DNA from 3 places in the Pseudoalteromonas agarivorans genome. Region 1 is predicted to be linked to each of the others. Evidence: predicted binding sites of a transcription regulator. Region 1 holds the regulator's gene; each other region holds the start of a gene.
The links. The regulator LexA, encoded in region 1, represses DNA repair genes until DNA is damaged. The targets are predictions, from matches to a motif close to TACTGTATNNNNATACAGTA.
Positions count from the first base shown of each region.

Region 1 (7,407 bases):
CGAAGCCAAAGCTTTTCGTAAAGGGCCGAACCGGCTTGGTCAGGGTAAGGCGCATTATTATTAAACGGATCGTTACCTGTGCGTGGGTTTTCGCAAAAGTTTTTTAACTCGTCCGATGGCTCAAATACACCTGCCGTCCATGTTGGGGCTGTACTTGCAGGAGGTGTGATGACTGGGTCGGGCGTTTCATTCATGCTGCTACCACCGCCACAGCCCACAAGCGTTAGGCTTGAAAGTGCAGCAATAATAGCGAGTGTTGCTTTATTATTTTTAAACATACAAAACTACTTTTTGTAAATAAGTTGTTTAAAATACTACAACACCCGCTCATTTATTCAACGTATTAGCCCCTAAATTATGTAAATGAGTGTATACACTTAGGTGTGCTACAACTTACTTGCGCTGCTTTTATCTGCAAATGCTTGTTTTTGCCAGGCATCAAATAGCTTTTGTTGTTTAGCTGATATTTTTAAGCCGTATGTTTTTTGCATATAGGCGTAGGTGTCGGCAATGCGCTTACGGGCATAAAAAGGAGGCTCTACAACGCGTTGTTTAAAGTTAACCTTTACTTGGCAGCGGCCATATTGGGTGGCGTTTTCGCTAAGCATACCAAAGCGATAGTTAGAGCGATCTGCGTTAATTTCGCCAATAGCAGGGGCTAAATTGTTTATATCGGCTTCCATTTTTCTAAATTTAGCACTGACCTTGCGACAGTTTTTACGACCACCGTTTTGCCAGCATTGTAGCTGGTGTCCAAATTCCCACGCCGGCACTATATGCTCCCACTCTATACGCAGTGCACGTACATTAACCTTGCCAGAGGAAGTTAACGTATTACGCGGAATATAACCACAGTTGCTAGGGTCGGGGATTAGCTTTTTACCTTGTTTTTTAATGTCGCAGCCGCAGTAAAGGCTTTTGGCGTTTTCGGGTAGGGTTTTAATTAAGTGCCTTTTAGCCGTTGAAAAGCGGGTAAATTCTTCACTCGATGCAGAAAAACAAATACAACAAGCCACAAAGGCCAAAATAAATTTAAGCATATCCATCACATACGTGAACTACAGGAGGCGCTAGTCTAAAGTTTTGCTGCTAAAAGATAAAGCCTGAACAAATTTTAATCCGCAATGCTTAGTACACTCTATACTGATATAAAAAATAGCGAGGAGATGACTATGCTAGGTGCTTTTTCAATAAGTTTAACGGTTAAAGATATTAGAGCCTCAAAAGCGTTTTACGAAAAGCTGGGCTTTAGCGAGTTTGCAGGTGAGATAGAGCAAAATTGGCTAGTGATGAAAAACGGTGAACATTTAATTGGTTTGTTCTCGGGTATGTTTGATAAAAACATGCTGACCTTCAATCCTGGCTGGGATCAAAACGCACAAACCGTTACAGAGTTTAAGGATGTTGATACGCTTAGCGAATATTTTCAAAACGCTCATATCCAGGTTGAACCTGTGGGTGATAAAAGCTTTATTATTACCGACCCAGACGGCAACCCTATTTTGATTGACCAACACGTGTAAGTTTTTTTAGCCTAACGTTTTGTATTAATAAAATAATACCGCATAAACAAAATAGTAGGCTGGTGGCTGCAAAACTGATGAGGAGCGGGTTGTTAAAATCTTCTCGCTCGTCGTAATCCATTATGTGTAGCATCCAAAAAAAGTCGAATATGCGCCATAGTGTGCTGCGAACGCTGATAACTTTGCCGTTAATTGCATTTAAATACAGCGTAGTATTAAAGGTGTCGTTAAATTGTACTTGCCACACATTTTTTTTGTATCCCACCTCTCGAGTGCCTTGTTTTAAAAGTGTAGTGCTAATTGCCTTAGCGTCGATGAGTAAATGCGCTTGTGCATTAGCGGTAATTTGTATTTTAGTCGGTGGCTGAAAAGGGCGCCCCGTTAAACCATTAAAGCTTTGCTGCTCCTCAGTATTAATAACAGTAATAAGCGGGGTCGTTAAAAAGTGCTCAAACACTATTTGCGTGGGGTTAGGCACTTGGGCAGTAATATTATCGAGTGATGTGGGGTAGTCTGCTTGAGTAAATGGGTTTGTAAGTGTGCGCTTAGCAAGGTGCTTACCGTGTACGTATTCAAGTGGTATCGCGCTCATTACTAAGCCGCCTAAAAGCCAAGCTAAAATTTGTAAGGCAAGTAAATAGCCTAGCCACTTATGTAGTTTTCGAGCGCGCTTAAATAGTTGTTTTTTCATTTTGTGTTTCTTATTATTTTTAGCGTTAGTGTTTTACAACAACCCATGCTTTTACTGCGGCATTTTGTCGCAGTTATTCATAAGCTTACTCTAACTTTATAAAAATAATAAAAAGGAGCGGTAAAAAATCAGTGAGGCTGTGTTTAATGCTCACGTAAGGCATTTATTAGCCCTTGTTTGCTCATTTTTGAGCGGCCGCTAATGCCGAGCTCTTTAGCTTTATTGTACAGCTGCTTTTTAGTGCGCTGCTCATACTTTGAGGCTTTGCCGCCTTTAACAGCGGTTTTATGAGTATTGCTATTAGCAATGCGCGCGGCTTTTTGTTTGCTCATGCCTTCATCTCGAAGCGCATCGTACTGATCGTCGTTTTTAATTTGCGGGCCATGATCTACCATAATTGTCCTCCTGAAGCGTTTAATTACACAGTGTGTGTATAACTTTCATACATAAACGGTAAAATTAAGCGTAACTAGCCTAACCCGTTTTATAAGGCAAATTAGGTGCCAATGGCGTTTAAACAGGTATTTTCTATGAATAAAGCCATGTTTAGCGCTTAGTTGATTTGGTATAAAAGTAAAACTGCGTTAAAGTTTGCGATGAAACTATAAGAGGGTAAAAAGCAGACAATGTCGGAAATTCAATTTTTAAATGTAGATCTAGAGCTTGAGTCTAAACAAGATATTAGCGCCCTAGTGGCAGACTTAAAGAAAAACGCGATGGTTTTGCATTATGACAAAGACGAATATCGTCAATTGGCGCGTATTGAAGCCTCAGGTGATATAACCACGCCAGACAAAGCAATCAACCACTTATGTGAATTAATAGAGTCGTGTTCACGTAATGCGCTTAAGCAGTGGCTAAGCTGTTCGCGCAGAACGTTTGATATAGGCTTTGAGTCGGGCACGTCACCTAAGTGTTTTAACCAAGCTCTACATGCAGATACACTGCTACGTATATCTGCAATTGGCGCTGGTATGGAAATAACGATTTACCCTATCGAAAAGTAGCCATAGTTAACTATTTGCGCTCGACAACCGCTGCGGTCATTTTTGATACGCAGCAAAGCTCGCCGCGGCTATTGGTTATTTTTATTTCCCATACAGAACTGCGCTTACCAATATGAAATGCACGAGTAACGGCGGTTAAAGTGCCATTTCGAGAGGCCTTTAAGTGGCTGGCGCTAATTTCCTGTCCAACACAATAAAATTTTGTAAAGTCCACTACAAAGTTAGCGGCGTAGCTTGCTACGGTTTCGGCAAGTACCACATTTGCGCCACCGTGTACCATACCAATAGGATTATGATGCTCAGGAATTGCGGGCATGGTAGCCACTAGGTAATCATCTCCTATTTCGGTTATTTCTATGCCCATGGTTTTCATTAGCGTGCCTTGGCCGTTTATTCCCTCATCTAACTGTTTGCAAAGCTCTAATGTGATGGGTTGATGCCAAATACTCATAATTACTCCTTTATATTGAAAGCAAATTTATAGCATTTTAAATACTGAACGTCTGTAATTACCTAAAATTTATCCAGGTGCGGTGTATTTAGCTATTTTAAAGCACAATTTAAATTTGCGATTTTTATTTAACTGTATATACTCACAGTTAAATGTACTGTATGGAAAACCAGTTGTATGCGACCATTAACTAAACGCCAAGCTCAAATACTCGAACTAATAAAAGTTTTTATTAAAGACACTGGTATGCCTCCTACACGTGCCGAAATTGCGCAAACACTCGGTTTTAAAAGTGCCAATGCCGCAGAAGAGCACTTAAAAGCGCTTGCCAAAAAAGGTGTTATTAAAATGAAACCAGGCGCAAGCCGTGGTATTCAATTGGTTGAAGAAGAGGAGCCTGAGCAACTGGGTCTGCCATTAATAGGTAGAGTTGCAGCGGGTTCGCCTATTTTGGCGCAAGAGCATGTTGAGAGTCACTGTAAAATAGACCCACTTATGTTTAAACCAGCCGCCGACTTTTTACTGCGTGTTAACGGCATGAGTATGAAAGATATAGGTATTATGGATGGTGACTTACTTGCCGTACACCGTACTCAAACAGCAGAAAACGGCCAAGTTGTGGTTGCACGAGTAGATGAAGACGTAACCGTAAAACGCCTAGAAAAAGCAGGCCGAAAAGTATTATTACACGCCGAAAACGAAGAGTTTACGCCTATAGAGGTAGACCTTGAAAACGAATCTTTTAATATTGAAGGGTTAGCCGTTGGCGTAATAAGAAATGCCGACTGGATGTAATTTTTAAGTAATATCTATAAATGCGCACTTTTTAGTGTGCATTTTTGTTTTAAAAACAAACCTTCCCCCACCTCAAAGCGCCCTAAAATTATTTAGGCTGTAAACTTTTTTTCACTCATACTTTTATCTTCCTAAGCGTGTTACATCCCTTAATTTTGCTCGTATCTTGGCTGTTAAATAACAATTTAATACGCCGTCATTTAGTCAATTTTAAAATATCACTTGATTGTTTTTTATACTAAAACTTGCTTGTTGTACGTTTTTTAGCTAATCATTAATGTGCTGGACTAACAATAACTCACAGCTTTTTAGTTATGAGAACACACAATATACACAAACCTTTTGTTGTCCTAGCGATACCAATTAAAAATAAGATTGGTTAAAAAATAAAAATAACGAATTGGCGTTTAAGCCGTATGCCTCTTCGCTTTGCATTCGCAATAGCATCAAAGGAGCCGTCACATGGGTAAACTGACCTCTACCTTGTGGCTTGTGTTGATTATGTTCCCGCAGCAAGTGCTGGCTAATAGCCAATACAATATGCGCAAGGGCGTAACCGATATAAGTAATAATGTATATCAGCTACACATGACCATATTTTTAATATGTTGTGTGATTGGGGTGATAGTGTTCGCAATAATGTTTTGGGCACTGATTCATCACCGTAAATCTAAAGGGGCAGTTCCTGCCCAATTTCATGAAAGTACCAAAGTAGAAATTCTTTGGACTGCCATTCCGTTTGTTATTTTAATTGCCATGGCAATCCCTGCCACTAAAACCCTCATTGCGATGGAAGATGCCAGTAAGGCCGACTTAACCATTAAAATTACAGGGTCACAGTGGAAGTGGCATTATGAATATATGGGCGAAGACGTAGAGTTTTACTCTATTTTATCTACCCCTCAAGACGAAATAGCCAACCTTGCTAATAAAAACCCTAATTATTTACTTGAGGTTGATAAACCTTTAGTACTGCCAATTAATCAAAAGGTGCGTTTTTTAATGACCTCTGATGATGTTATTCACTCTTGGTGGGTACCCGATTTTGCCGTTAAAAAAGATGCCAATCCGGGGTTTATCAACGAAACGTGGACCAACATTAACGAAGAAGGTATTTACCGGGGACAGTGTGCAGAGCTGTGCGGTAAAGATCATGGTTTTATGCCCGTGGTGGTTGAAGCTAAATCGCAAGAGGACTTTAACGCATGGCTTGCAGATGCTAAGCAAGCTAAGCAAAAAGCCGCACTTGCTGATGCGGCATTGCTTGATAAAACAATTCCTAAAGAAGAGCTAATGACACTAGGTGAGCAAGTGTATATGGCAAGTTGCGCTGCGTGTCATCAACCTACAGGTATGGGGTTACCGGGCGTATTTCCTGCGCTAAAAGGCAGCCCCATTGTTTTGGGTGATATAAAAGATCACATTGATGTAGTGATTCATGGCCGACCAGGAACTGCAATGCAGGCATTTGCAAAGCAGCTCTCAATTAAACAACTTGCAGCGGTAATTACCTATAAACGTAATGCGTGGGGTAATGAAACGGGTGATGTCATCCAACCTAGTGAAATTCAGGCAGCACTTGATGCGGAGGCGAACTAATGAGTAGCATAGTAGAACAACCTAACGCCAATGATGCTCACCACGGCCATCACCCAGCCAAAGGTTTTAAACGTTGGTTATACACAACAAACCATAAAGATATTGGCAGCATGTACTTAATTTTTTCGCTGACTATGTTTTTAATTGGCGGTGCAATGGCCATGGTTATTCGGGCTGAGTTATTTCAGCCAGGATTACAATTGGTAGACCCACACTTTTTTAACCAAATGACCACAGTACACGGTTTAATTATGGTGTTTGGTGCTGTAATGCCAGCCTTTACGGGACTTGCTAACTGGATGGTACCGCTCATGATTGGCGCGCCAGATATGGCACTGCCCAGAATGAACAACTGGAGCTTTTGGATTTTACCCTTCGCTTTTTTAATTTTATTGGCATCGTTATTAATGCCTGGAGGCGGCCCCGCATTTGGCTGGACGTTCTATGCGCCGCTTTCAACAACGTACAGTAACGACAACACCGCAATGTTTGTGTTTGCAGTGCACATTATGGGGATTAGCTCAATTATGGGCGCAATAAATGTAATTGTGACCATTGTTAATTTACGTGCCCCAGGCATGACATGGATGAAGCTACCATTATTTGTATGGACATGGCTAATAACCGCATTTTTATTAATTGCTGTTATGCCCGTACTGGCCGGAGCGGTCACTATGGTGCTCACCGATAAATACTTTGGAACCAGCTTTTTTGATGCGGCAGGCGGCGGCGATCCGGTGATGTTTCAGCACATATTTTGGTTTTTTGGCCATCCCGAAGTGTACATCATGATTTTACCCGCCTTTGGTATTATTTCGACCATAGTGCCTACATTCTCACGTAAAAAACTATTTGGTTATGCCTCAATGGTTTACGCAACCTCCTCTATTGCATTACTGAGTTTTATAGTGTGGGCGCATCATATGTTTACGACCGGTATGCCGGTTGCTGGCGAGCTATTTTTTATGTACGCGACCATGCTGATATCGGTGCCTACAGGGGTAAAAGTATTTAACTGGGTGGCCACTATGTGGCGAGGGTCAATAAGTTTTGAAGTGCCCATGCTATTTAGTATTGCCTTTATTGTGCTGTTTACCTTAGGGGGCTTTTCGGGGCTGATGTTGGCTATAACCCCTGCTGATTTTCAGTATCACGATACTTACTTTGTGGTGGCGCACTTTCATTACGTGTTAGTTACGGGGGCAATATTTTCGATTATGGCGGGGGCTTATTATTGGCTGCCTAAGTGGACGGGCAATATGTACAACATTGCCTTGGCTAAGTGGCATTTTTGGTTATCGCTGGTAAGCGTAAATGTATTGTTTTTCCCTATGCATTTTG
Region 1 covers NZ_JANIGJ010000012.1:78,518-85,924, reverse strand. The annotation lists gene NQT65_RS17830 (S41 family peptidase) at 1-278, opposite strand, end outside; gene NQT65_RS17825 (endonuclease) at 387-1,046, opposite strand; gene NQT65_RS17820 (VOC family protein) at 1,173-1,523, shown strand; gene NQT65_RS17815 (hypothetical protein) at 1,498-2,214, opposite strand; gene NQT65_RS17810 (DUF7218 family protein) at 2,358-2,609, opposite strand; gene NQT65_RS17805 (hypothetical protein) at 2,841-3,221, shown strand; gene NQT65_RS17800 (PaaI family thioesterase) at 3,232-3,672, opposite strand; gene lexA (transcriptional repressor LexA) at 3,850-4,467, shown strand; gene coxB (cytochrome c oxidase subunit II) at 4,930-6,066, shown strand; gene ctaD (cytochrome c oxidase subunit I) at 6,066-7,407, shown strand, end outside.

Region 2 (7,407 bases), on a different contig from region 1:
ACGCGTAACAAATAGCTGGCGCAGCAAAAACTTGTACTTTCAATACATGGCGCAACAAGGCTATGTTATTTTTCAGCTCGATAACCGAGGCTCATACAACCGTGGTAAAAAGTTTGAAGACGCTATTTACAAACACTTAGGTGTTGTAGAAGTAGCTGATCAAATTAAAGGCGTTGAGTTTTTACGCACGCTTGATTACGTAGACCCACAACGCATTGGTATTTATGGCCACAGTTATGGCGGATACATGGCCCTAATGACCATGTTTAAAGCGGGCGATTACTTTCAAGCCGGTGTATCGGGTGCACCAGTTACCGACTGGGCACTTTACGACACCCATTACACTGAGCGCTACCTTGGTCATCCAAAAACCAATGCCAAAGGCTACGAAGACAGCGCCGTATTCCCATACGCTGATGGCTTAAAAGGCCCGTTAATGATTTACCATGGCATGGCCGATGACAACGTGTTATTTACCCACGCCACTAAATTATTTAAACAACTACAAGATAACGAAAAACAGTTTGAAATGATGACCTACCCAGGCTCAAAACACAGCTTACGCGGTAAACAGGTGCAAACACATTTACACCAAACCATTACAAACTTCTTTAATCGACATTTTGATGTTAAATAATCAGATGACGACTAAATAGACTAAAGGCTGATTGAAAAATCAGCCTTTTTTTTGTCTTAATAAGTTAGTGAGCCTAGATTAAACGCTTTTTTTAGCTACGCTTATTCTATGCGCTAAGGCGTACACTAATTGAGGACAAATTAATGCTTAACCTACGTAGTTTCAGTATTTTTCAACGTTTTTTACTGTTAATAGCCATTGTTGTATTTGGCCTAATAGTACTTAGTATATCTAGCCTAACTCATCAATATAGCTCACTCAAAAACGAGCAATATCTAAAAACCCAAAATGTAGTAGAAACGGCATACAGTGTTATTGAGCATTACCACCAGCTTGAACAAAACAATACACTCACACAAGCGCAGGCTCAATCACAAGCACTGGCCGCTATAAAAGCGCTGCGCTATGACAAAACAAATTACTTTTGGGTAAACAACTACCAGCCCAAAATGGTAATGCACCCAATAAAGCCTGCGCTTAACGGTAAAGACTTAAGTAATAATAAAGACCCCGACGGCAAAGCACTTTTTGTAGAAATGGTGAACATTGTAAAACAACAAAAAGAAGGTTTTATACCTTATAAATGGCCAAAACCAGGAAAAGATCAGCCGGTAGATAAAGTAGCATTTGTAAAAGGTTTTAGCCCGTGGCAATGGATTATTGGCTCAGGCGTATACCTAGATTCAATAGATGAAGCATTTAGCGAGCAGCGTAACCTCATCATAATTAGCGCCCTAGTTATGATTATTGCTGTCATTTTATTAAGTTACTTTATTGGTAAAAGTATACTCACGCCTACTCGTCTTGCCGCAGACATGATGAAAAACATATCGCAAGGTGAAGGTGACTTAACACGTACGCTAAGCGAATCGGGCAATGATGAAATATCAGAGCTGTCACGCTCTTTTAATTTATTTGTTTTAAAAATGCGCGAGTCGTTAGTACATGTATCGCACAGTGCTGATGATGTAAGCAGACACGCTCACACGGTGGATGAGTCAAGTAGAACAAGCCACTCCTTCATTGAGCTACAAAACGACAGCTCCACACAAGTAGCCGCCGCCATGGAGCAAATGACGCACCAAATTCATGATGTGAGTCGCAATGCCGACGCCGCAGAACAAGCAGCCAATGATGCAGCGCACAATGCCTCAACCGGTAAAAACGTGGTAGCGAATACCATTACCGCCATAGAAACACTCTCAAGTAATATAGAAACAGTGAGCCAAGTAACTGAAGATTTAGCAACCGAAAGTAACAATATAGGCTCTGTGCTTGATGTGATCAGAAGTATATCGGAGCAAACAAACTTACTTGCACTCAACGCTGCTATAGAGGCGGCTCGTGCAGGCGAGCACGGCAGAGGGTTTGCAGTTGTTGCCGATGAAGTGCGCACATTAGCCAGCAGAACCGGGCAAAGCACAGATGAAATTCAAGCCATGATCACTAAATTACAAGAAGGCGCTAAAGCGGCTGTAGAGGCGGTAAAATCAAGCCAAGCACTGTCGGTGACGACGGTAGAGCAGGTTTCATCTGCCGATACATCGCTCAATGAAATAGAAAGGCTGGTATCTATAATTACCGACATGAACAGCCAAATAGCCCGTGCCACCGAGCAGCAAACACAAGCCGCTGACGAGGTTAATTTACGTATTAACGAGCTATCTCAATCAACAGAGCAATCACTAAATAATACAAAGCAACTTACCGATGCCAGCGATAACCTCAAACAAAGTAGCCAAGGGCTTTCGAGCGTGGTTAATCGCTTTAAATTAAAATAATTAAAAAATAAAAGCCCTGAATTAACAGGGCTTTTTTATTGCATCTACGTTTTTAGCTTACAAACAGTAGCGTGCAAATAAGCTGGTTACTGATGCTGCGGTTGGCTTGCCGTGCTGCCAATCACCGCCTTCAACACCACTACCAGCAATGTCCATATGTACATAAGGAAGCGGCTGCTCAGAGTCGTTACCGTGTTTATCAAGCCCACCAACAACGGCTAAAAACGCCATAGGGAATTGATGCCCACGGGCTGTAACAGCAGAGGCCGCATTATTGCTTGATAAAACATCATCAGCGAGGGTACGCGGTTTGATAAAGTCGTAATCTTCACGGCGAGAGCGAGAAACCTCAGCTGCATCTGCCCATAAATCACCACAATCCGCTATTTGACGAGAGATATTAGCGCTACGTGCAGGTCCGTTTTCAACATATGCTCCGTAAGGGCCCATAGCACGTGCCGCATGGCCTGTAAGGGTTGCCACGGTGAATAATGTTGGGTTAACTTCGCCTTTGGCGACATCTTTCATTTCGCTAAGTAGGTCACCCATAGCTAAACGCCCTTCTGCATCGGTGTTACCAATGCGTACACGTACGCCTTCACGGCTAGTGATAATTTCATCTGGTACAAAACAATCAGAGCCAATTGAATTACGGACCACAGCTAAGTAAGAAATAACTTTAACGCCTCTAGGTTGGTAATCTGCCACGGCTTTCATAAAGCCCGCAACGGATGCAGCCCCGCCTTTATCACGGCTCATACCCGCCATGTAACCGCCTACTTTTAAATCGGCGCCGCCGGTATCGTAAACTAGTCCTTTACCAACAAACATTAGCGTGCGCGTTACTTCACCTTCTGGCACGTATTCTAGCTTAACAACACGTGGGTGGTGGCGCTCAACCGCATAAGATGCGCGAGCAACGGTGCTAAGCATAGGGTAGTTTTTATCTATAGTGTTAATATCGTCAATCACATCAACCGCTACTTTAGAGCCTTTAAAAAGCTCAACACAGTAATCGGCAAAGCGTGGTGGCGCCATACGTTCAGGCTCAGTACCGCATAAATCACGTGCCGCATATTGCCCTGCTGCAATTGCATTTACTGCTTTAACTGTTTGCTCATTTGCATCTATTAAACCTATTTGCGTAATAGGCTCAATGCTTTCGCCGTGGTATTCGCGCGCCTCTAAAGGTTGCCATAAGGCTTGGCATGCGCCTAAATACGCCACTTCTAATGCATGCTGGTAACGCGCATCTGTATGTAATTTTGGTAAGTAAATAGCAGGGTTTACACTACCCGCGGCTTTTGCTTCGTTAATCGCTAGCTTAGCGGCATCAAAGTAGCGTCTTACATCATCGTAATCGCGGTTAAGCGGCCCCGTAGGTGCTAAAACAACGCGTACATTATCAACCACTAAAAACGTAACTTGTTTACCAATACGAGAATCTACTTTAGCGTGTGATTCGATAGCATCACTTAATGAGTTATTGGCTAATTGAGAAAAGTCATCACTAATTATAATAAGTGCATCGTGAGAAAATGAGTCAAAGCTTGCACTAAGTGATTGTGCAGCTATCGCTTGAGGATATGCCATAAGTAAAACTCCTGTTAGAAAACATAAGGGGCTATTATCGTTGATATAAAAACACAAAACCAGCCAACTGCGATCAGCTCATTTTAATCTGGCAACTTGGTTTTACAGCAAACTAAAGTGACTCCATGTTTTAAGAAGAAATTAACAACCACTATATAGTTTTTAGTAAAGGCAGCCCCTGCTTATACCACGTTTAAATTACTTTGCTAAAGCACTCTAAATTGCAAAAAAGCGTGTAGTTAATCAAGAATACTCAGTTGCAAATTTAAATTAGGTTCATTTTTAACACCTACCCCAATACCTAATAAGCGAACCGGTTGCTGCATACCCCGTTGATACGCCTTAGAGAGTAATTCAGTAAAAATAGCAGTATTTAATTGATGATGAGCTTGATCCGCTGAGGTAACAACAAAGTTTGCAAACTTCACTTTTACGCTTAGCTTATTAATACGGTTTTGTAGCTGTTGCTTATTAAGACGCGCTGTTAGCTCTTCCAGTAATTTAGGTAACTGATCTAAACATTCTTGTAAGCTATTTTTATTGTATTCATAGGTGTGTTCAACACTAAGCGATTTACGCACTCGCTCAGTGGTTACTTTACCAATATATTCGCCAGCACATTTTTGATAAAGCGATACACCAAAATTCCCCACATGCTGCTGCATCCAATTAACGCCTTTCTCGCGAACGTCTTTACCTGTGTATAACCCCTTTAAATTAAGCTTTTCGAGGGTTACTTTGCCCACACCAGGGATTTTACCCAGCGGTAAATTATTTAAAAACGCATCAACTTCATCCGGCAAAACCACAAATTGGCCATTGGGTTTATTTTCGTCACTGGCTATTTTGGCAATAAACTTAATGGGGGCAACTCCGGCAGAGGCAGTAAGGCTGGTATCGTTATAAATATCTGCTCTAATTTGCTGAGCAATAAGCGTTGCGCTGCCTTTGCATGCGGTGCTGTTGGTTACATCGAGGTAAGCTTCATCAAGCGACAGCGGCTCTATTTGGTCGGTGTAGCGTTTAAATACAGCGCGTATTTGGTTAGAAATTTCTTTATAAACCGCCATGCGCCCAGGCACAATAACTAAATCGGGGCATAATTGCTTAGCGTGGTAGTTAGACATAGCCGAGCGAACACCATATTCGCGCGCTATATAATTTGCTGTAGAGAGCACACCACGACGGCTATTGCCACCAATCGCTAAAGGCACACTGGCAAGTTTGGGGTTATCGCGCATTTCAACCGCTGCATAAAAGCAGTCCATGTCGATATGAATAAACTTTTTCATTACCACATAACAACTGTTTATTTATACAGCCATTATTAAGGATTCACTTTCATTAAGCAAGTCCATTAAAGCCTGTTTAGCTTGCTAAAGTTAAAGCGCTACTAGGTGTAGCGCGTTAAACCGCGCAAGCTTTAAACCGCTTTTTTAAAACGGCTGCTTAAAGCGCTTTGATTTTTTAAAGCAATGTAGCCAAAAAACAAACTCCAATAAAAACCCCGCAGCTAAAAGCATTATGCCGCCGGAGGCATTACCCATTGCATAGCAAGCAAAAGACGCTATAAAAACTAAACTGGCTAAAGCCCAATTAATTATATTTTGCATGTGTGTTCTCGTGTGTGTGTTGTCTGTGTTATTTAACTGTAGTCCTAAAAATAAATAGGTACAATCATCTTATAAAAAAACATGGCATTTATTGTCTTGAGCTACAAACACCATATTGATAACCTCATTCATTTAAAACTAAGAGTACACATACATGCAAAGGTTCAAAGATCAGCACCCTATTCATACCGATATCACCGTAGCATGGGCCGATATGGACGCCCTACAACATGTTAACAACGTGGTGTACTTGCGTTATTTTGAAATTGCGCGTATCGATTTTCTAAATAAAATAAATCAGTTTGATACGATAAAACCAGGTGGAATAGGCCCAGTCATTAGTGAAAACAATATTCGCTATAAACGTCCAGTGACCTTCCCAGATACCTTAACCGTAGGTATTACTATTTCAGATATAAAAAGCGACCGTTTTATGATGAATTACTCTGTATTTAGCCATGCTCAGCAAGCTATTACTACCACAGGCTATTCTCAAGTTGTTATGTTTGACTTTAAAACAGGACAAAAAGCGGCGATTTCAGAGCCATTACTATCGGCACTACATCAATTCGCTTAAGTAGGTTTATTGCGAATTGGTATTAATTATCCACTCTCAAGATCTTACATAATTTAAGGATTTTAAATGCAATACAGTCCGTTAGGCAGCAGCGGTGTTGATGTTTCTAGAGTATGCTTAGGCAGCATGACTTGGGGTAAACAAAATACCCAGCAAGACGCCGATGAGCAAATAGCTTATGCCTTGGCACAAGGCGTTAATTTTATAGATACTGCCGAAATGTATGCCGTTCCTCCTTCACCAGAGACCTACGGTAAAACAGAGCAAATTATAGGTAACTGGCTAAGTCGTAATGCGCAAAAGCGCAGCGATATTGTATTGGCGAGTAAAATTGCAGGCAATGGCTTGTCGTGGGTACGAGATGGCGGCGATATAACACGCAGCGCTGTCATTGAGGCCGTAGATAACTCACTTAAACGCCTACAAACCGACTACATAGATTTATACCAATTGCATTGGCCTAATCGCTCTACCCCACATTTTGGCAGGCAGTGGCCAGGTAAACTCACTTTTAGTGACGTAGATACTGAGCAACAACAAGCGGGTATGCTTGATATTTTAGAGGGCCTTAATGAGTGTGTTAAAGCCGGAAAAATAAAATATTGTGGCCTTTCAGATGACACCCCATGGGGCATTAGCCAATTTTTAAATTTAGCAAAAGCGCATAACTTACCGCGTATGGTGTCTATTCAGAACGAGTTTAGCCTGGCGCACGCTAAAGATTGGCCCTATTTAATTGAGCAGTGTATCCATGAAGACATTGCTTATTTACCTTGGTCGCCGCTTGCTGCTGGCCTGCTAACGGGTAAATACCTAAACGGCGCACGCCCAGCGGGCTCGCGTTGGACATTTATGCAGCGCAATGGCATTTTTAGAGATACCCCTAACGCGCAAAAAGCCACGCAGCGTTATGTAGAGCTTGCACATGCAAGCGGCATAACCCCAGCCCAATTGGCTCTTGCTTGGTGTAATCAAGTCGATGGCGTTACCTCGTCAATTATTGGTGCGACCAGCATCGCCCAATTAAAAGAAGACATTGACGCTTTTAGCATAACTTTAAGCGACGACACTCTAACTGAAATTGGCACTATTTTTAAAGATTACCCGCAGCCATATTAAACCAAAATAATAGGCAGTTTTTTTACTGCCTTTTTCTCTCTTACATTTGAACATATACAAAGTAAAACTATACTAAAGTTAACTTAA
Region 2 covers NZ_JANIGJ010000006.1:37,160-44,566, forward strand. The annotation lists gene NQT65_RS11705 (S9 family peptidase) at 1-637, shown strand, start outside; gene NQT65_RS11710 (methyl-accepting chemotaxis protein) at 781-2,418, shown strand; gene NQT65_RS11715 (M17 family metallopeptidase) at 2,476-4,011, opposite strand; gene dinB (DNA polymerase IV) at 4,251-5,303, opposite strand; gene NQT65_RS11725 (acyl-CoA thioesterase) at 5,779-6,201, shown strand; gene NQT65_RS11730 (aldo/keto reductase) at 6,268-7,320, shown strand.
Region 2: dinB (DNA polymerase IV) is a predicted target of LexA. The motif match lies at 5,315-5,334, and genes of this name have one in related genera.

Region 3 (7,407 bases), on a different contig from region 1:
ACCGGTGAATACAATTACCCAGAGCACCGCTGGATTTTCTCTACTAACTGGGAAATTGGCCAATTTAATACCAACGTAAATATTAGCTACGTAGGCGAGTTTGAAGATACCCCAGATATAGACTTTGACGGTAATTTAGACTTTGATAGCAATACATCGCGTATGGTTGACTCGCAAGCATTGGTAGATTTACAAACATCTTACCGTGTAAGTGATGCAACTAAAGTGTCGCTTGGTGTAAATAACGTATTTGACGAAGAGCCACCATTTGCCATTGGTGATGGCGATGCCGACCTTTACGGTTATGCATCGGGTGTACACAACCCACGAGGTCGTTACTTCTACACTAAAGTAACCTTCTCGTTTTAATTTAATATAGCCCATTATTAAATGGGCTATGCTAAAAACAAAAAAACCGCCATTAGGCGGTTTTTTTATTAAAACGTAGGGGCTAAATTATAGCTCGCCTTCGTTTTCAGATAGGAACTTAGCAACACCTTCAGGGCTTGCGTCCATACCTTTTTTACCTTCTTCCCAACCAGCAGGACATACTTCGCCGTTTTCGCTGTGAAATGCTAGCGCGTCAACCATGCGGATCATTTCGTCGATGTTACGACCAAGTGGTAAGTCGTTCACTACTTGGTGACGTACGTTACCTTCTTCATCGATTAGGAAAGAGCCACGAAATGCAACGCCCGCTTCAGGGTGCTCAACGTCGTATGCTTTACAAATTTCGTGCTTAACGTCTGCAACTAGTGCGTATTGAACTTTACCAATACCGCCGTCTGCTACAGCAGTGTTACGCCATGCGTTGTGTGAGAATTGTGAATCGATAGAAACACCAATTACTTCTACGCCACGCTTTTGGAATTCTTCGTAACGCTTATCAAATGCGATAAGTTCTGAAGGACATACAAACGTGAAATCTAGTGGGTAAAAGAAGATTACTGCTTTTTTACCTTTAATTGTTTCATGAAGGTTATAGCTATCTACAATTTCACCATTACCTAGTACAGCTGCAGCGGTAAAGTCTGGTGCCTGGCGGCCTACTAATACACCCATTTTATTCTCCAAATATTTTGAGTTTGTTGTCGATTGCATACGCAATGCTGATACTTATATGGGCGCTAAAAATTAAAAAACAATAGCGCCAACACATAATTACGTGGCATTTTAAATTTAATAAGGAAAAAAGAACAATCGTATTTAGCGATGTGCACAATCGAAAATACCGAACAGATATTAAAACTTTATTACGCCTATAAAAAAACCTGCATTTGCAGGTTTTAAAAATGGGCTAATCCATGATATCGGAAGGCATATCGCCTTTAATATTTTGCCAGATTTCACCGGTTTGATGGCCAAACTTACGCATCATTGAAATCGCGCCATCATGCTCACGGTTTTCAGCCAATACTGTTAGGTCTTTATAAAATTGACGTGCTAACTGGCGAGTGCCTGCGTCTGAGAAATAATGACAACCAATTTTAAAGTAAAACCCTCTAAAACCGTTAAGTATAAGTACGTAAATGCGGTTATTACCAGCGACAGCTAATTCGTGGTGTACTTTGTAATCGTAATCTGCAAAAGCTTGCGCAGTGTCTTCAAGTTCATCGCTTTTTGATAAAATCTCAATAACACGCTCAGGGTTAAGCTTTATCGCTGCACGGGTATAAATAGCACTAATATTAGTACGTGCAGATAATAACTGATCGGTCAGCTCTGGCATTTTGTCTTCATCTAAGCGCGCCAGCGTTTCGAGTATGTTTAAACCCGATGTTTCCCAAAAGTTATTCACTCTGGTTGGTTTGCCGTGCTGAATAGTTAGCCAGCCATCGCGTGCTAAACGTTGCAGTACTTCACGTAAGGTTGTTCTGGTTACACCAATTAACTCAGAAAGCTCACGCTCTGCAGGTAGAATTGAACCTGGAGGGAAATCGCCGTTCCAGATAGATTCAACTATATACTCTTCAGCAAATCCTGCTGGGCTTTTAGCTTTAAAAATTCTCATTCAATTCCCACTCGAATTAATCACAACTCATCGTTTTATACGAATAACTGACAGATTGTACCAGATGAAATATAACTAACAAGTAAACTCGTTGATATAAGTGCCAACCAGCCGCTGAAAATTTCGCAATAGTAAATAATAAAATTCAACATGCTTAAATTAGGCCTAATTAGCTAAATAAATTAACCCTATTCATAGTAGGTACATTAATGCTATTGCTGTTTTTGCTTAACCATTACATTACTACAATAATTCCCGTGTGCGGCAACAAACACATTCAAAAGTCGCATACAGCAGAGCCTGTTAACTGTAACGTTTAAACAAGCCTTTTTAGCGAACCAATCTTATATTACATGTTCACTTAGCAAATTAAGCTTAACCTTTCCCTAAATAGGATTGGCCATAACCGCTTATTAATTTCATTTTAGAAAAAGCCACTTCGGTAGCTTTTTTACCCTTTTTGTTGCTCGTTACTTTATCCTAGTACATAATTCAACGTCTTATTTCAATGCGGATTTTTTATGAACTGGCTAGCACAACTCCCTACTCAACGTACTCCATGGCTACTATTTACAGGCATTGTATTTTTATTAGAAGTCACCGCACTGTTTTTTCAATACCAGATGGGACTTGCTCCATGCATTATGTGTATTTACCAGCGAACTGCGGTATTAGGCTTATTAGGGGCAGGCATTATTGGCGCAACTAAACCACAAAGTAAATTAGTACGCGCTATCGCTTATTTAGTGTGGGGTGTATCAAGTGTGTGGGGTTACTTTATTGCGCGTGAGCACATTGAAATGCAAACAACCACCGATCCCTTTGCATTTAGCTGTGAGTTTGAGCCAAACTTTCCTTCATTTATGCCATTGCATGAATGGATCCCAAGCTTTTTTCAAGCCACAGGGGATTGCGGTAATATCGATTGGCAATTTGCGGGATTAAGTATGCCAGCATGGATGGAAATACTATTTTCGTTATTTACTATCACGCTTTTTGTAATTGTTACCACTCGCTTACTTACTAAAAAGACTATTTAATATGTTTACGTTTTTTACCAGTCAGCTGCCTGAACTAAAGCACCTTAAAGTGAGGCAGCGACAAGCCGTTGTTGCTATTGCGCTAAGCATGCTACCTGCCACCGATAGAGTGTTATTAAGAATAGTAAAGCTGATATTGCTCAGCCCATTGTTTTTATTATTTACTGTTTTTAAAGGGTGGGAACTCATTCCCTTTTTAATTTTAGGTGGCCTATGTTACCCGCTTTTAACAACCCCGATTGAAATAAACTTCGCTAAAAAATATTTAGCCAAAGCACTTGAGCAGTATTCACAGGGCGCTTAGCGCCCTGCCTATTATAAAGACACTTTTCCTTCTAGTTTAGCTACAAGCTTTTTACCTATTCCTTTTACGTTAGCTAAATCGCTCAGCTGGGCAAATTCGCCATTTTCAACCCTGTAATCAACAATAGCCTGCGCTTTTTTCTTACCAATACCAGGCAACTTGGCCAGCATTTCTGAATCGGCACTATTAATATTAATAACCGGCGCTTGCGGCATTTCAACCATAGGCTTATCTTCAACAGGGTTAGCGTGGGTAAACGCGCTAAAGCTTAAAAAGCTAATAATAAGTAGCGTTAATAGATTTTTCATTTGTCATTCCTTATTTTTGTTTATACCAAAGCGTTATAGTTAAACGGCTAATTTGGCTTTAAACATGTGCTTAATTTTTATTTGAGGAAATAATGTTAAATAAGGAGCAACGCGCATCACTTACATTATTTCCAGTGCATAATCACCTAAATCCGAAAACCTAAAATGCAGCTGGTACAACAAGTGATTGCTTAACTAAAGTAAAGTTACGCTTTTTTGTCAAATTGATGACAAGCTAAAAATGCACCAAATACTTGCAATTTTACACACAAACATTTACTGTATATAAAAACAGTGACCTACGGGTCAGTAACCACATTACCACGCAATCAAGCAGGAGAGATCATGGCTGTTGTTGTTAAATATGTTGTAGAACGAAACGGAGTTGAGCGAATGACGTTTACTACTAAAAAAGAAGCGGATGCCTATGACAAAATGCTCGATATAGCAGAATCGCTTGAAGTAATGCTGGAAAAAGTAGATGTGCCACTGAGCGAGCAACAGGTTGAATCGCTTGCGCTTGAAATTGCAAAGAGTAAAGATGACTTTATGGCGGTGTTAAAAGGCGCAAAAGAGCCCACAACAAAAAGTACAGCTAAAGCTAAAAAAGCCGACAACGTAGCATCAATAAAAGATAACGACGAGCAACAAGCTAGCTAATTTGTGACTATTTTAAATAAAGGGCTGCTACTAAATAGCAGCCCTTTTTTATTAATTTTTGAACAGTTACAAATTTTTTCTGGCTTTTTAAACTGAAATTGATACATTAATCCGGTTAATAGCGAGTGTTTATGTGCCATGTCAGTATTTATTAAGTCTTTTTACCAAAAATTTTTCCCAGCCCGTCAGTTGCTTATTCGTCAAAATGGCGAAGTTAAGCATGTTGTTTTGGCGCCTTGGTTTCAGCTTTTTACAGTACTGCTTATTTTAGGCACTATTACTTGGGTCGGTATTTCTAGTTTTCGTGTTTATAGCCAAACAAATAAAATTACCGACATAGAACAAAGCCAAATTGACAAACAACAAGTGTGGCAAAAGCAGATCCAAGAACAAAAAGCACTGCACGCTAAGCAATTAGAGCAACTTGCTGTACTAGAGCAAAAGCAGGCACTTTTGCAAGGTATGATTGAATCCCTCCCCGCATCTATTAGTAAAGAGACAATAAAACTAGAAGAACAACTTGAATCGCCTGTTAATCAAGACAAAGGCGAGTTTCATGAACCACTTGTAGATGAAGAGCCGAAAAACAAACACGCCAGCCTTCTAACGCCAATCACTTTTGCCGCACGTTATGAGCGCTTAAATAAATACTACGAGCACAATTTTGCGCTTATTGATGCGCAAATTAATAAACGCCATGATGCAATTTTAGCGATGCTAAAAGGCGCAGGCTTAGAATCAGCCCTTGAACAACATTTAGCACTGGGCGCACAAACCACTGCGCAAGGTGGCCCGTTAGATGTATTTGATGAAACTAAAATACCAGGGCAGTTTTTAGCCATTGTTGATAAGCTATTATTACTTAACAACCTTGAAAACTTTTTAACAGAGCTGCCTAACTCACTGCCCTTGCCTGCAGCTAAATACTATATTTCGAGCAACTTTGGGTTACGTAAAGATCCGATGAACAACCGCCGCGCTTTTCACAAAGGTGTTGATTTAGCTGGCTGGCATAAAACCGAAATTTTTGCCCCTGCTGATGCACGTGTATTGCGCGCTGGTAAAAATGGCGGCTATGGTAACTTTATCGAGCTAGAGCACAAAAATGGCTTGGTCACCCGTTTTGGCCACTTAAATAAAATTAAAGTGAAAAAAGGCCAAACAATTGCTAAAAATGAGGTAATTGGATTAATGGGCAGTACTGGCAGAAGTACCAGCACCCACTTACACTATGAAGTGTTACTCGATGGCAAACATGTCAATCCTCTAAAAATAACAAAGGCGCTTTCTCGTGTTCGGTAAAAAAAAGCAACCAAGTAGTCAAACTACGTTAAAAAGAGTAAATCATACCCCTTCTATTATTTCTGAGGATGTGCGCTTAACTGGCACACTTACCAGCCAAGGCGAAGTGCAGCTAGATGGCCGAATTGATGGCGATATAAAGGCAGAGCACCTGGTAATTGGCTCTACCGGCATTGTTGAAGGTGTGGTTGAAGCTAAAAGTGTCATTGTAAAAGGTAAAATTATTGGCTCACTAAACGCAAGTGAAGTGAATATTCAAAGCAGCGCTCACGTACATGGCGATGTTTTTCACGACACACTAAGTATTGATGCGGGAGCCATTATTGAAGGCAGCTTAAAACAGCGCTTTGAAAAAGAAGAACCGGAACTTATTAGCGAAGATTTAAAGCCGGCTAAAGAAGTAAAAACTTTGCTTGATGATGCTGATAGCGACTTGTCGTTTGTTAATAAGCAAGCCGCTGATAAAGCCAAATCTAATTAAGCGCTCATTACTTTTTCTCGGTTATGTACATCGTAATATCTGCAGTGAACACCAGTTCATTGCGGGTATTGTAAAGCTTAACTGGCACTACTAAATCTTCTTTATCTACCCATTGGCGAGGCAAGTCGATTTCTGCAATAGCAGTTACATCGGTATCAACCTTTGCTAAATAGTGTACCGTCATTCCTTTTGGGATCCAGCGATGCGTTTTATAAGGCACGGTGGCATCTACCATTACACCAGCACACAGCTCAGCTAAGTTACATTGTGCAATAGCATGAATAGTCCCAATATGGTTATGCACACTACGGCGGTTTTTTACGACAGCGCTACAGTGCCCTTCTCTTAAATCGAGCACGTAAGGTTTCATTGAGCCAAAATACGGGGCTTTTATGCATACCGCTTTGCTAAACAACCAATTGCCAAAAGGTAAGCGTTTAAATTTAAGCCAGGTTTTTAAAAGGGCTGATTTATTACTCATTGTTATTTCCCATTTTGTGTTTATAAATCCAAATTAACACATCAGACCAGTTAAAAAAAGCGCAATTCACCGCGCTGTTAATCCTAATGTCATGAAATATTTATCACAATAAAGCGAGGCTCACTCATAAGCCCTTTCTTTTTTATAAGCGGGCACCTAAAATAGCCAGCAAAAGGAGACCTAATGCAAACACAGCCCGCTAAACCTAACTTAATTTTATTACTCATCTTAGCGTTACTCGTAATATTTTGCCCTATGGCAATTGATATTTATCTTCCCGCTTTTCCAACTATTGCCACGCAATTTAACGTAACCGAACAACAGGTTCAGCAAACAGTGGCTATTTTTATGCTTACTGTGGGTTTAGGGCAATTAATTGCAGGGCCGCTTGCCGATAAGTTTGGCCGAAAGCCGGTAGCGGTTGTAGGTGTTAGCTTGTATGCAGGCTCAGCCTTACTTGCCTACATGGCACCCTCTTTTGCTGTATTAATGTTTGCACGCGCTCTGCAAGGGTTAGGTGCATGTGCTACGTTTGTTGTTGCTTTTGCCATTGTACGTGATAAATACGGCAGCGAACGCAGCGGGCAAATGATTACCTATTTAAATGGAATTGTGTGTTTTATTCCTGCGCTTGCGCCTATTTTAGGTGCTTGGCTTACCGTGCAATTTGGCTGGCGCATGAACTTTATGTTTTTAACCTTGTTTGCGTTAGCGGGCCTAGTCATTACGCTCACCTTATTTAGAGAAACCCGCCCTGCTGATAGTCACTACCAAGGGCATATATTGGACTTACGCCGCTTTGTGCCAATATTAAAAACAC
Region 3 covers NZ_JANIGJ010000002.1:304,641-312,047, forward strand. The annotation lists gene NQT65_RS05735 (TonB-dependent receptor) at 1-369, shown strand, start outside; gene NQT65_RS05740 (peroxiredoxin) at 457-1,062, opposite strand; gene fadR (fatty acid metabolism transcriptional regulator FadR) at 1,298-2,011, opposite strand; gene dsbB (disulfide bond formation protein DsbB) at 2,533-3,051, shown strand; gene NQT65_RS05755 (DUF6170 family protein) at 3,053-3,355, shown strand; gene NQT65_RS05760 (ComEA family DNA-binding protein) at 3,367-3,663, opposite strand; gene NQT65_RS05765 (YebG family protein) at 4,009-4,323, shown strand; gene NQT65_RS05770 (M23 family metallopeptidase) at 4,462-5,625, shown strand; gene NQT65_RS05775 (bactofilin family protein) at 5,615-6,106, shown strand; gene NQT65_RS05780 (hotdog fold domain-containing protein) at 6,114-6,587, opposite strand; gene NQT65_RS05785 (multidrug effflux MFS transporter) at 6,771-7,407, shown strand, end outside.
Region 3: NQT65_RS05765 (YebG family protein) is a predicted target of LexA. The motif match lies at 3,941-3,960, and genes of this name have one in related genera.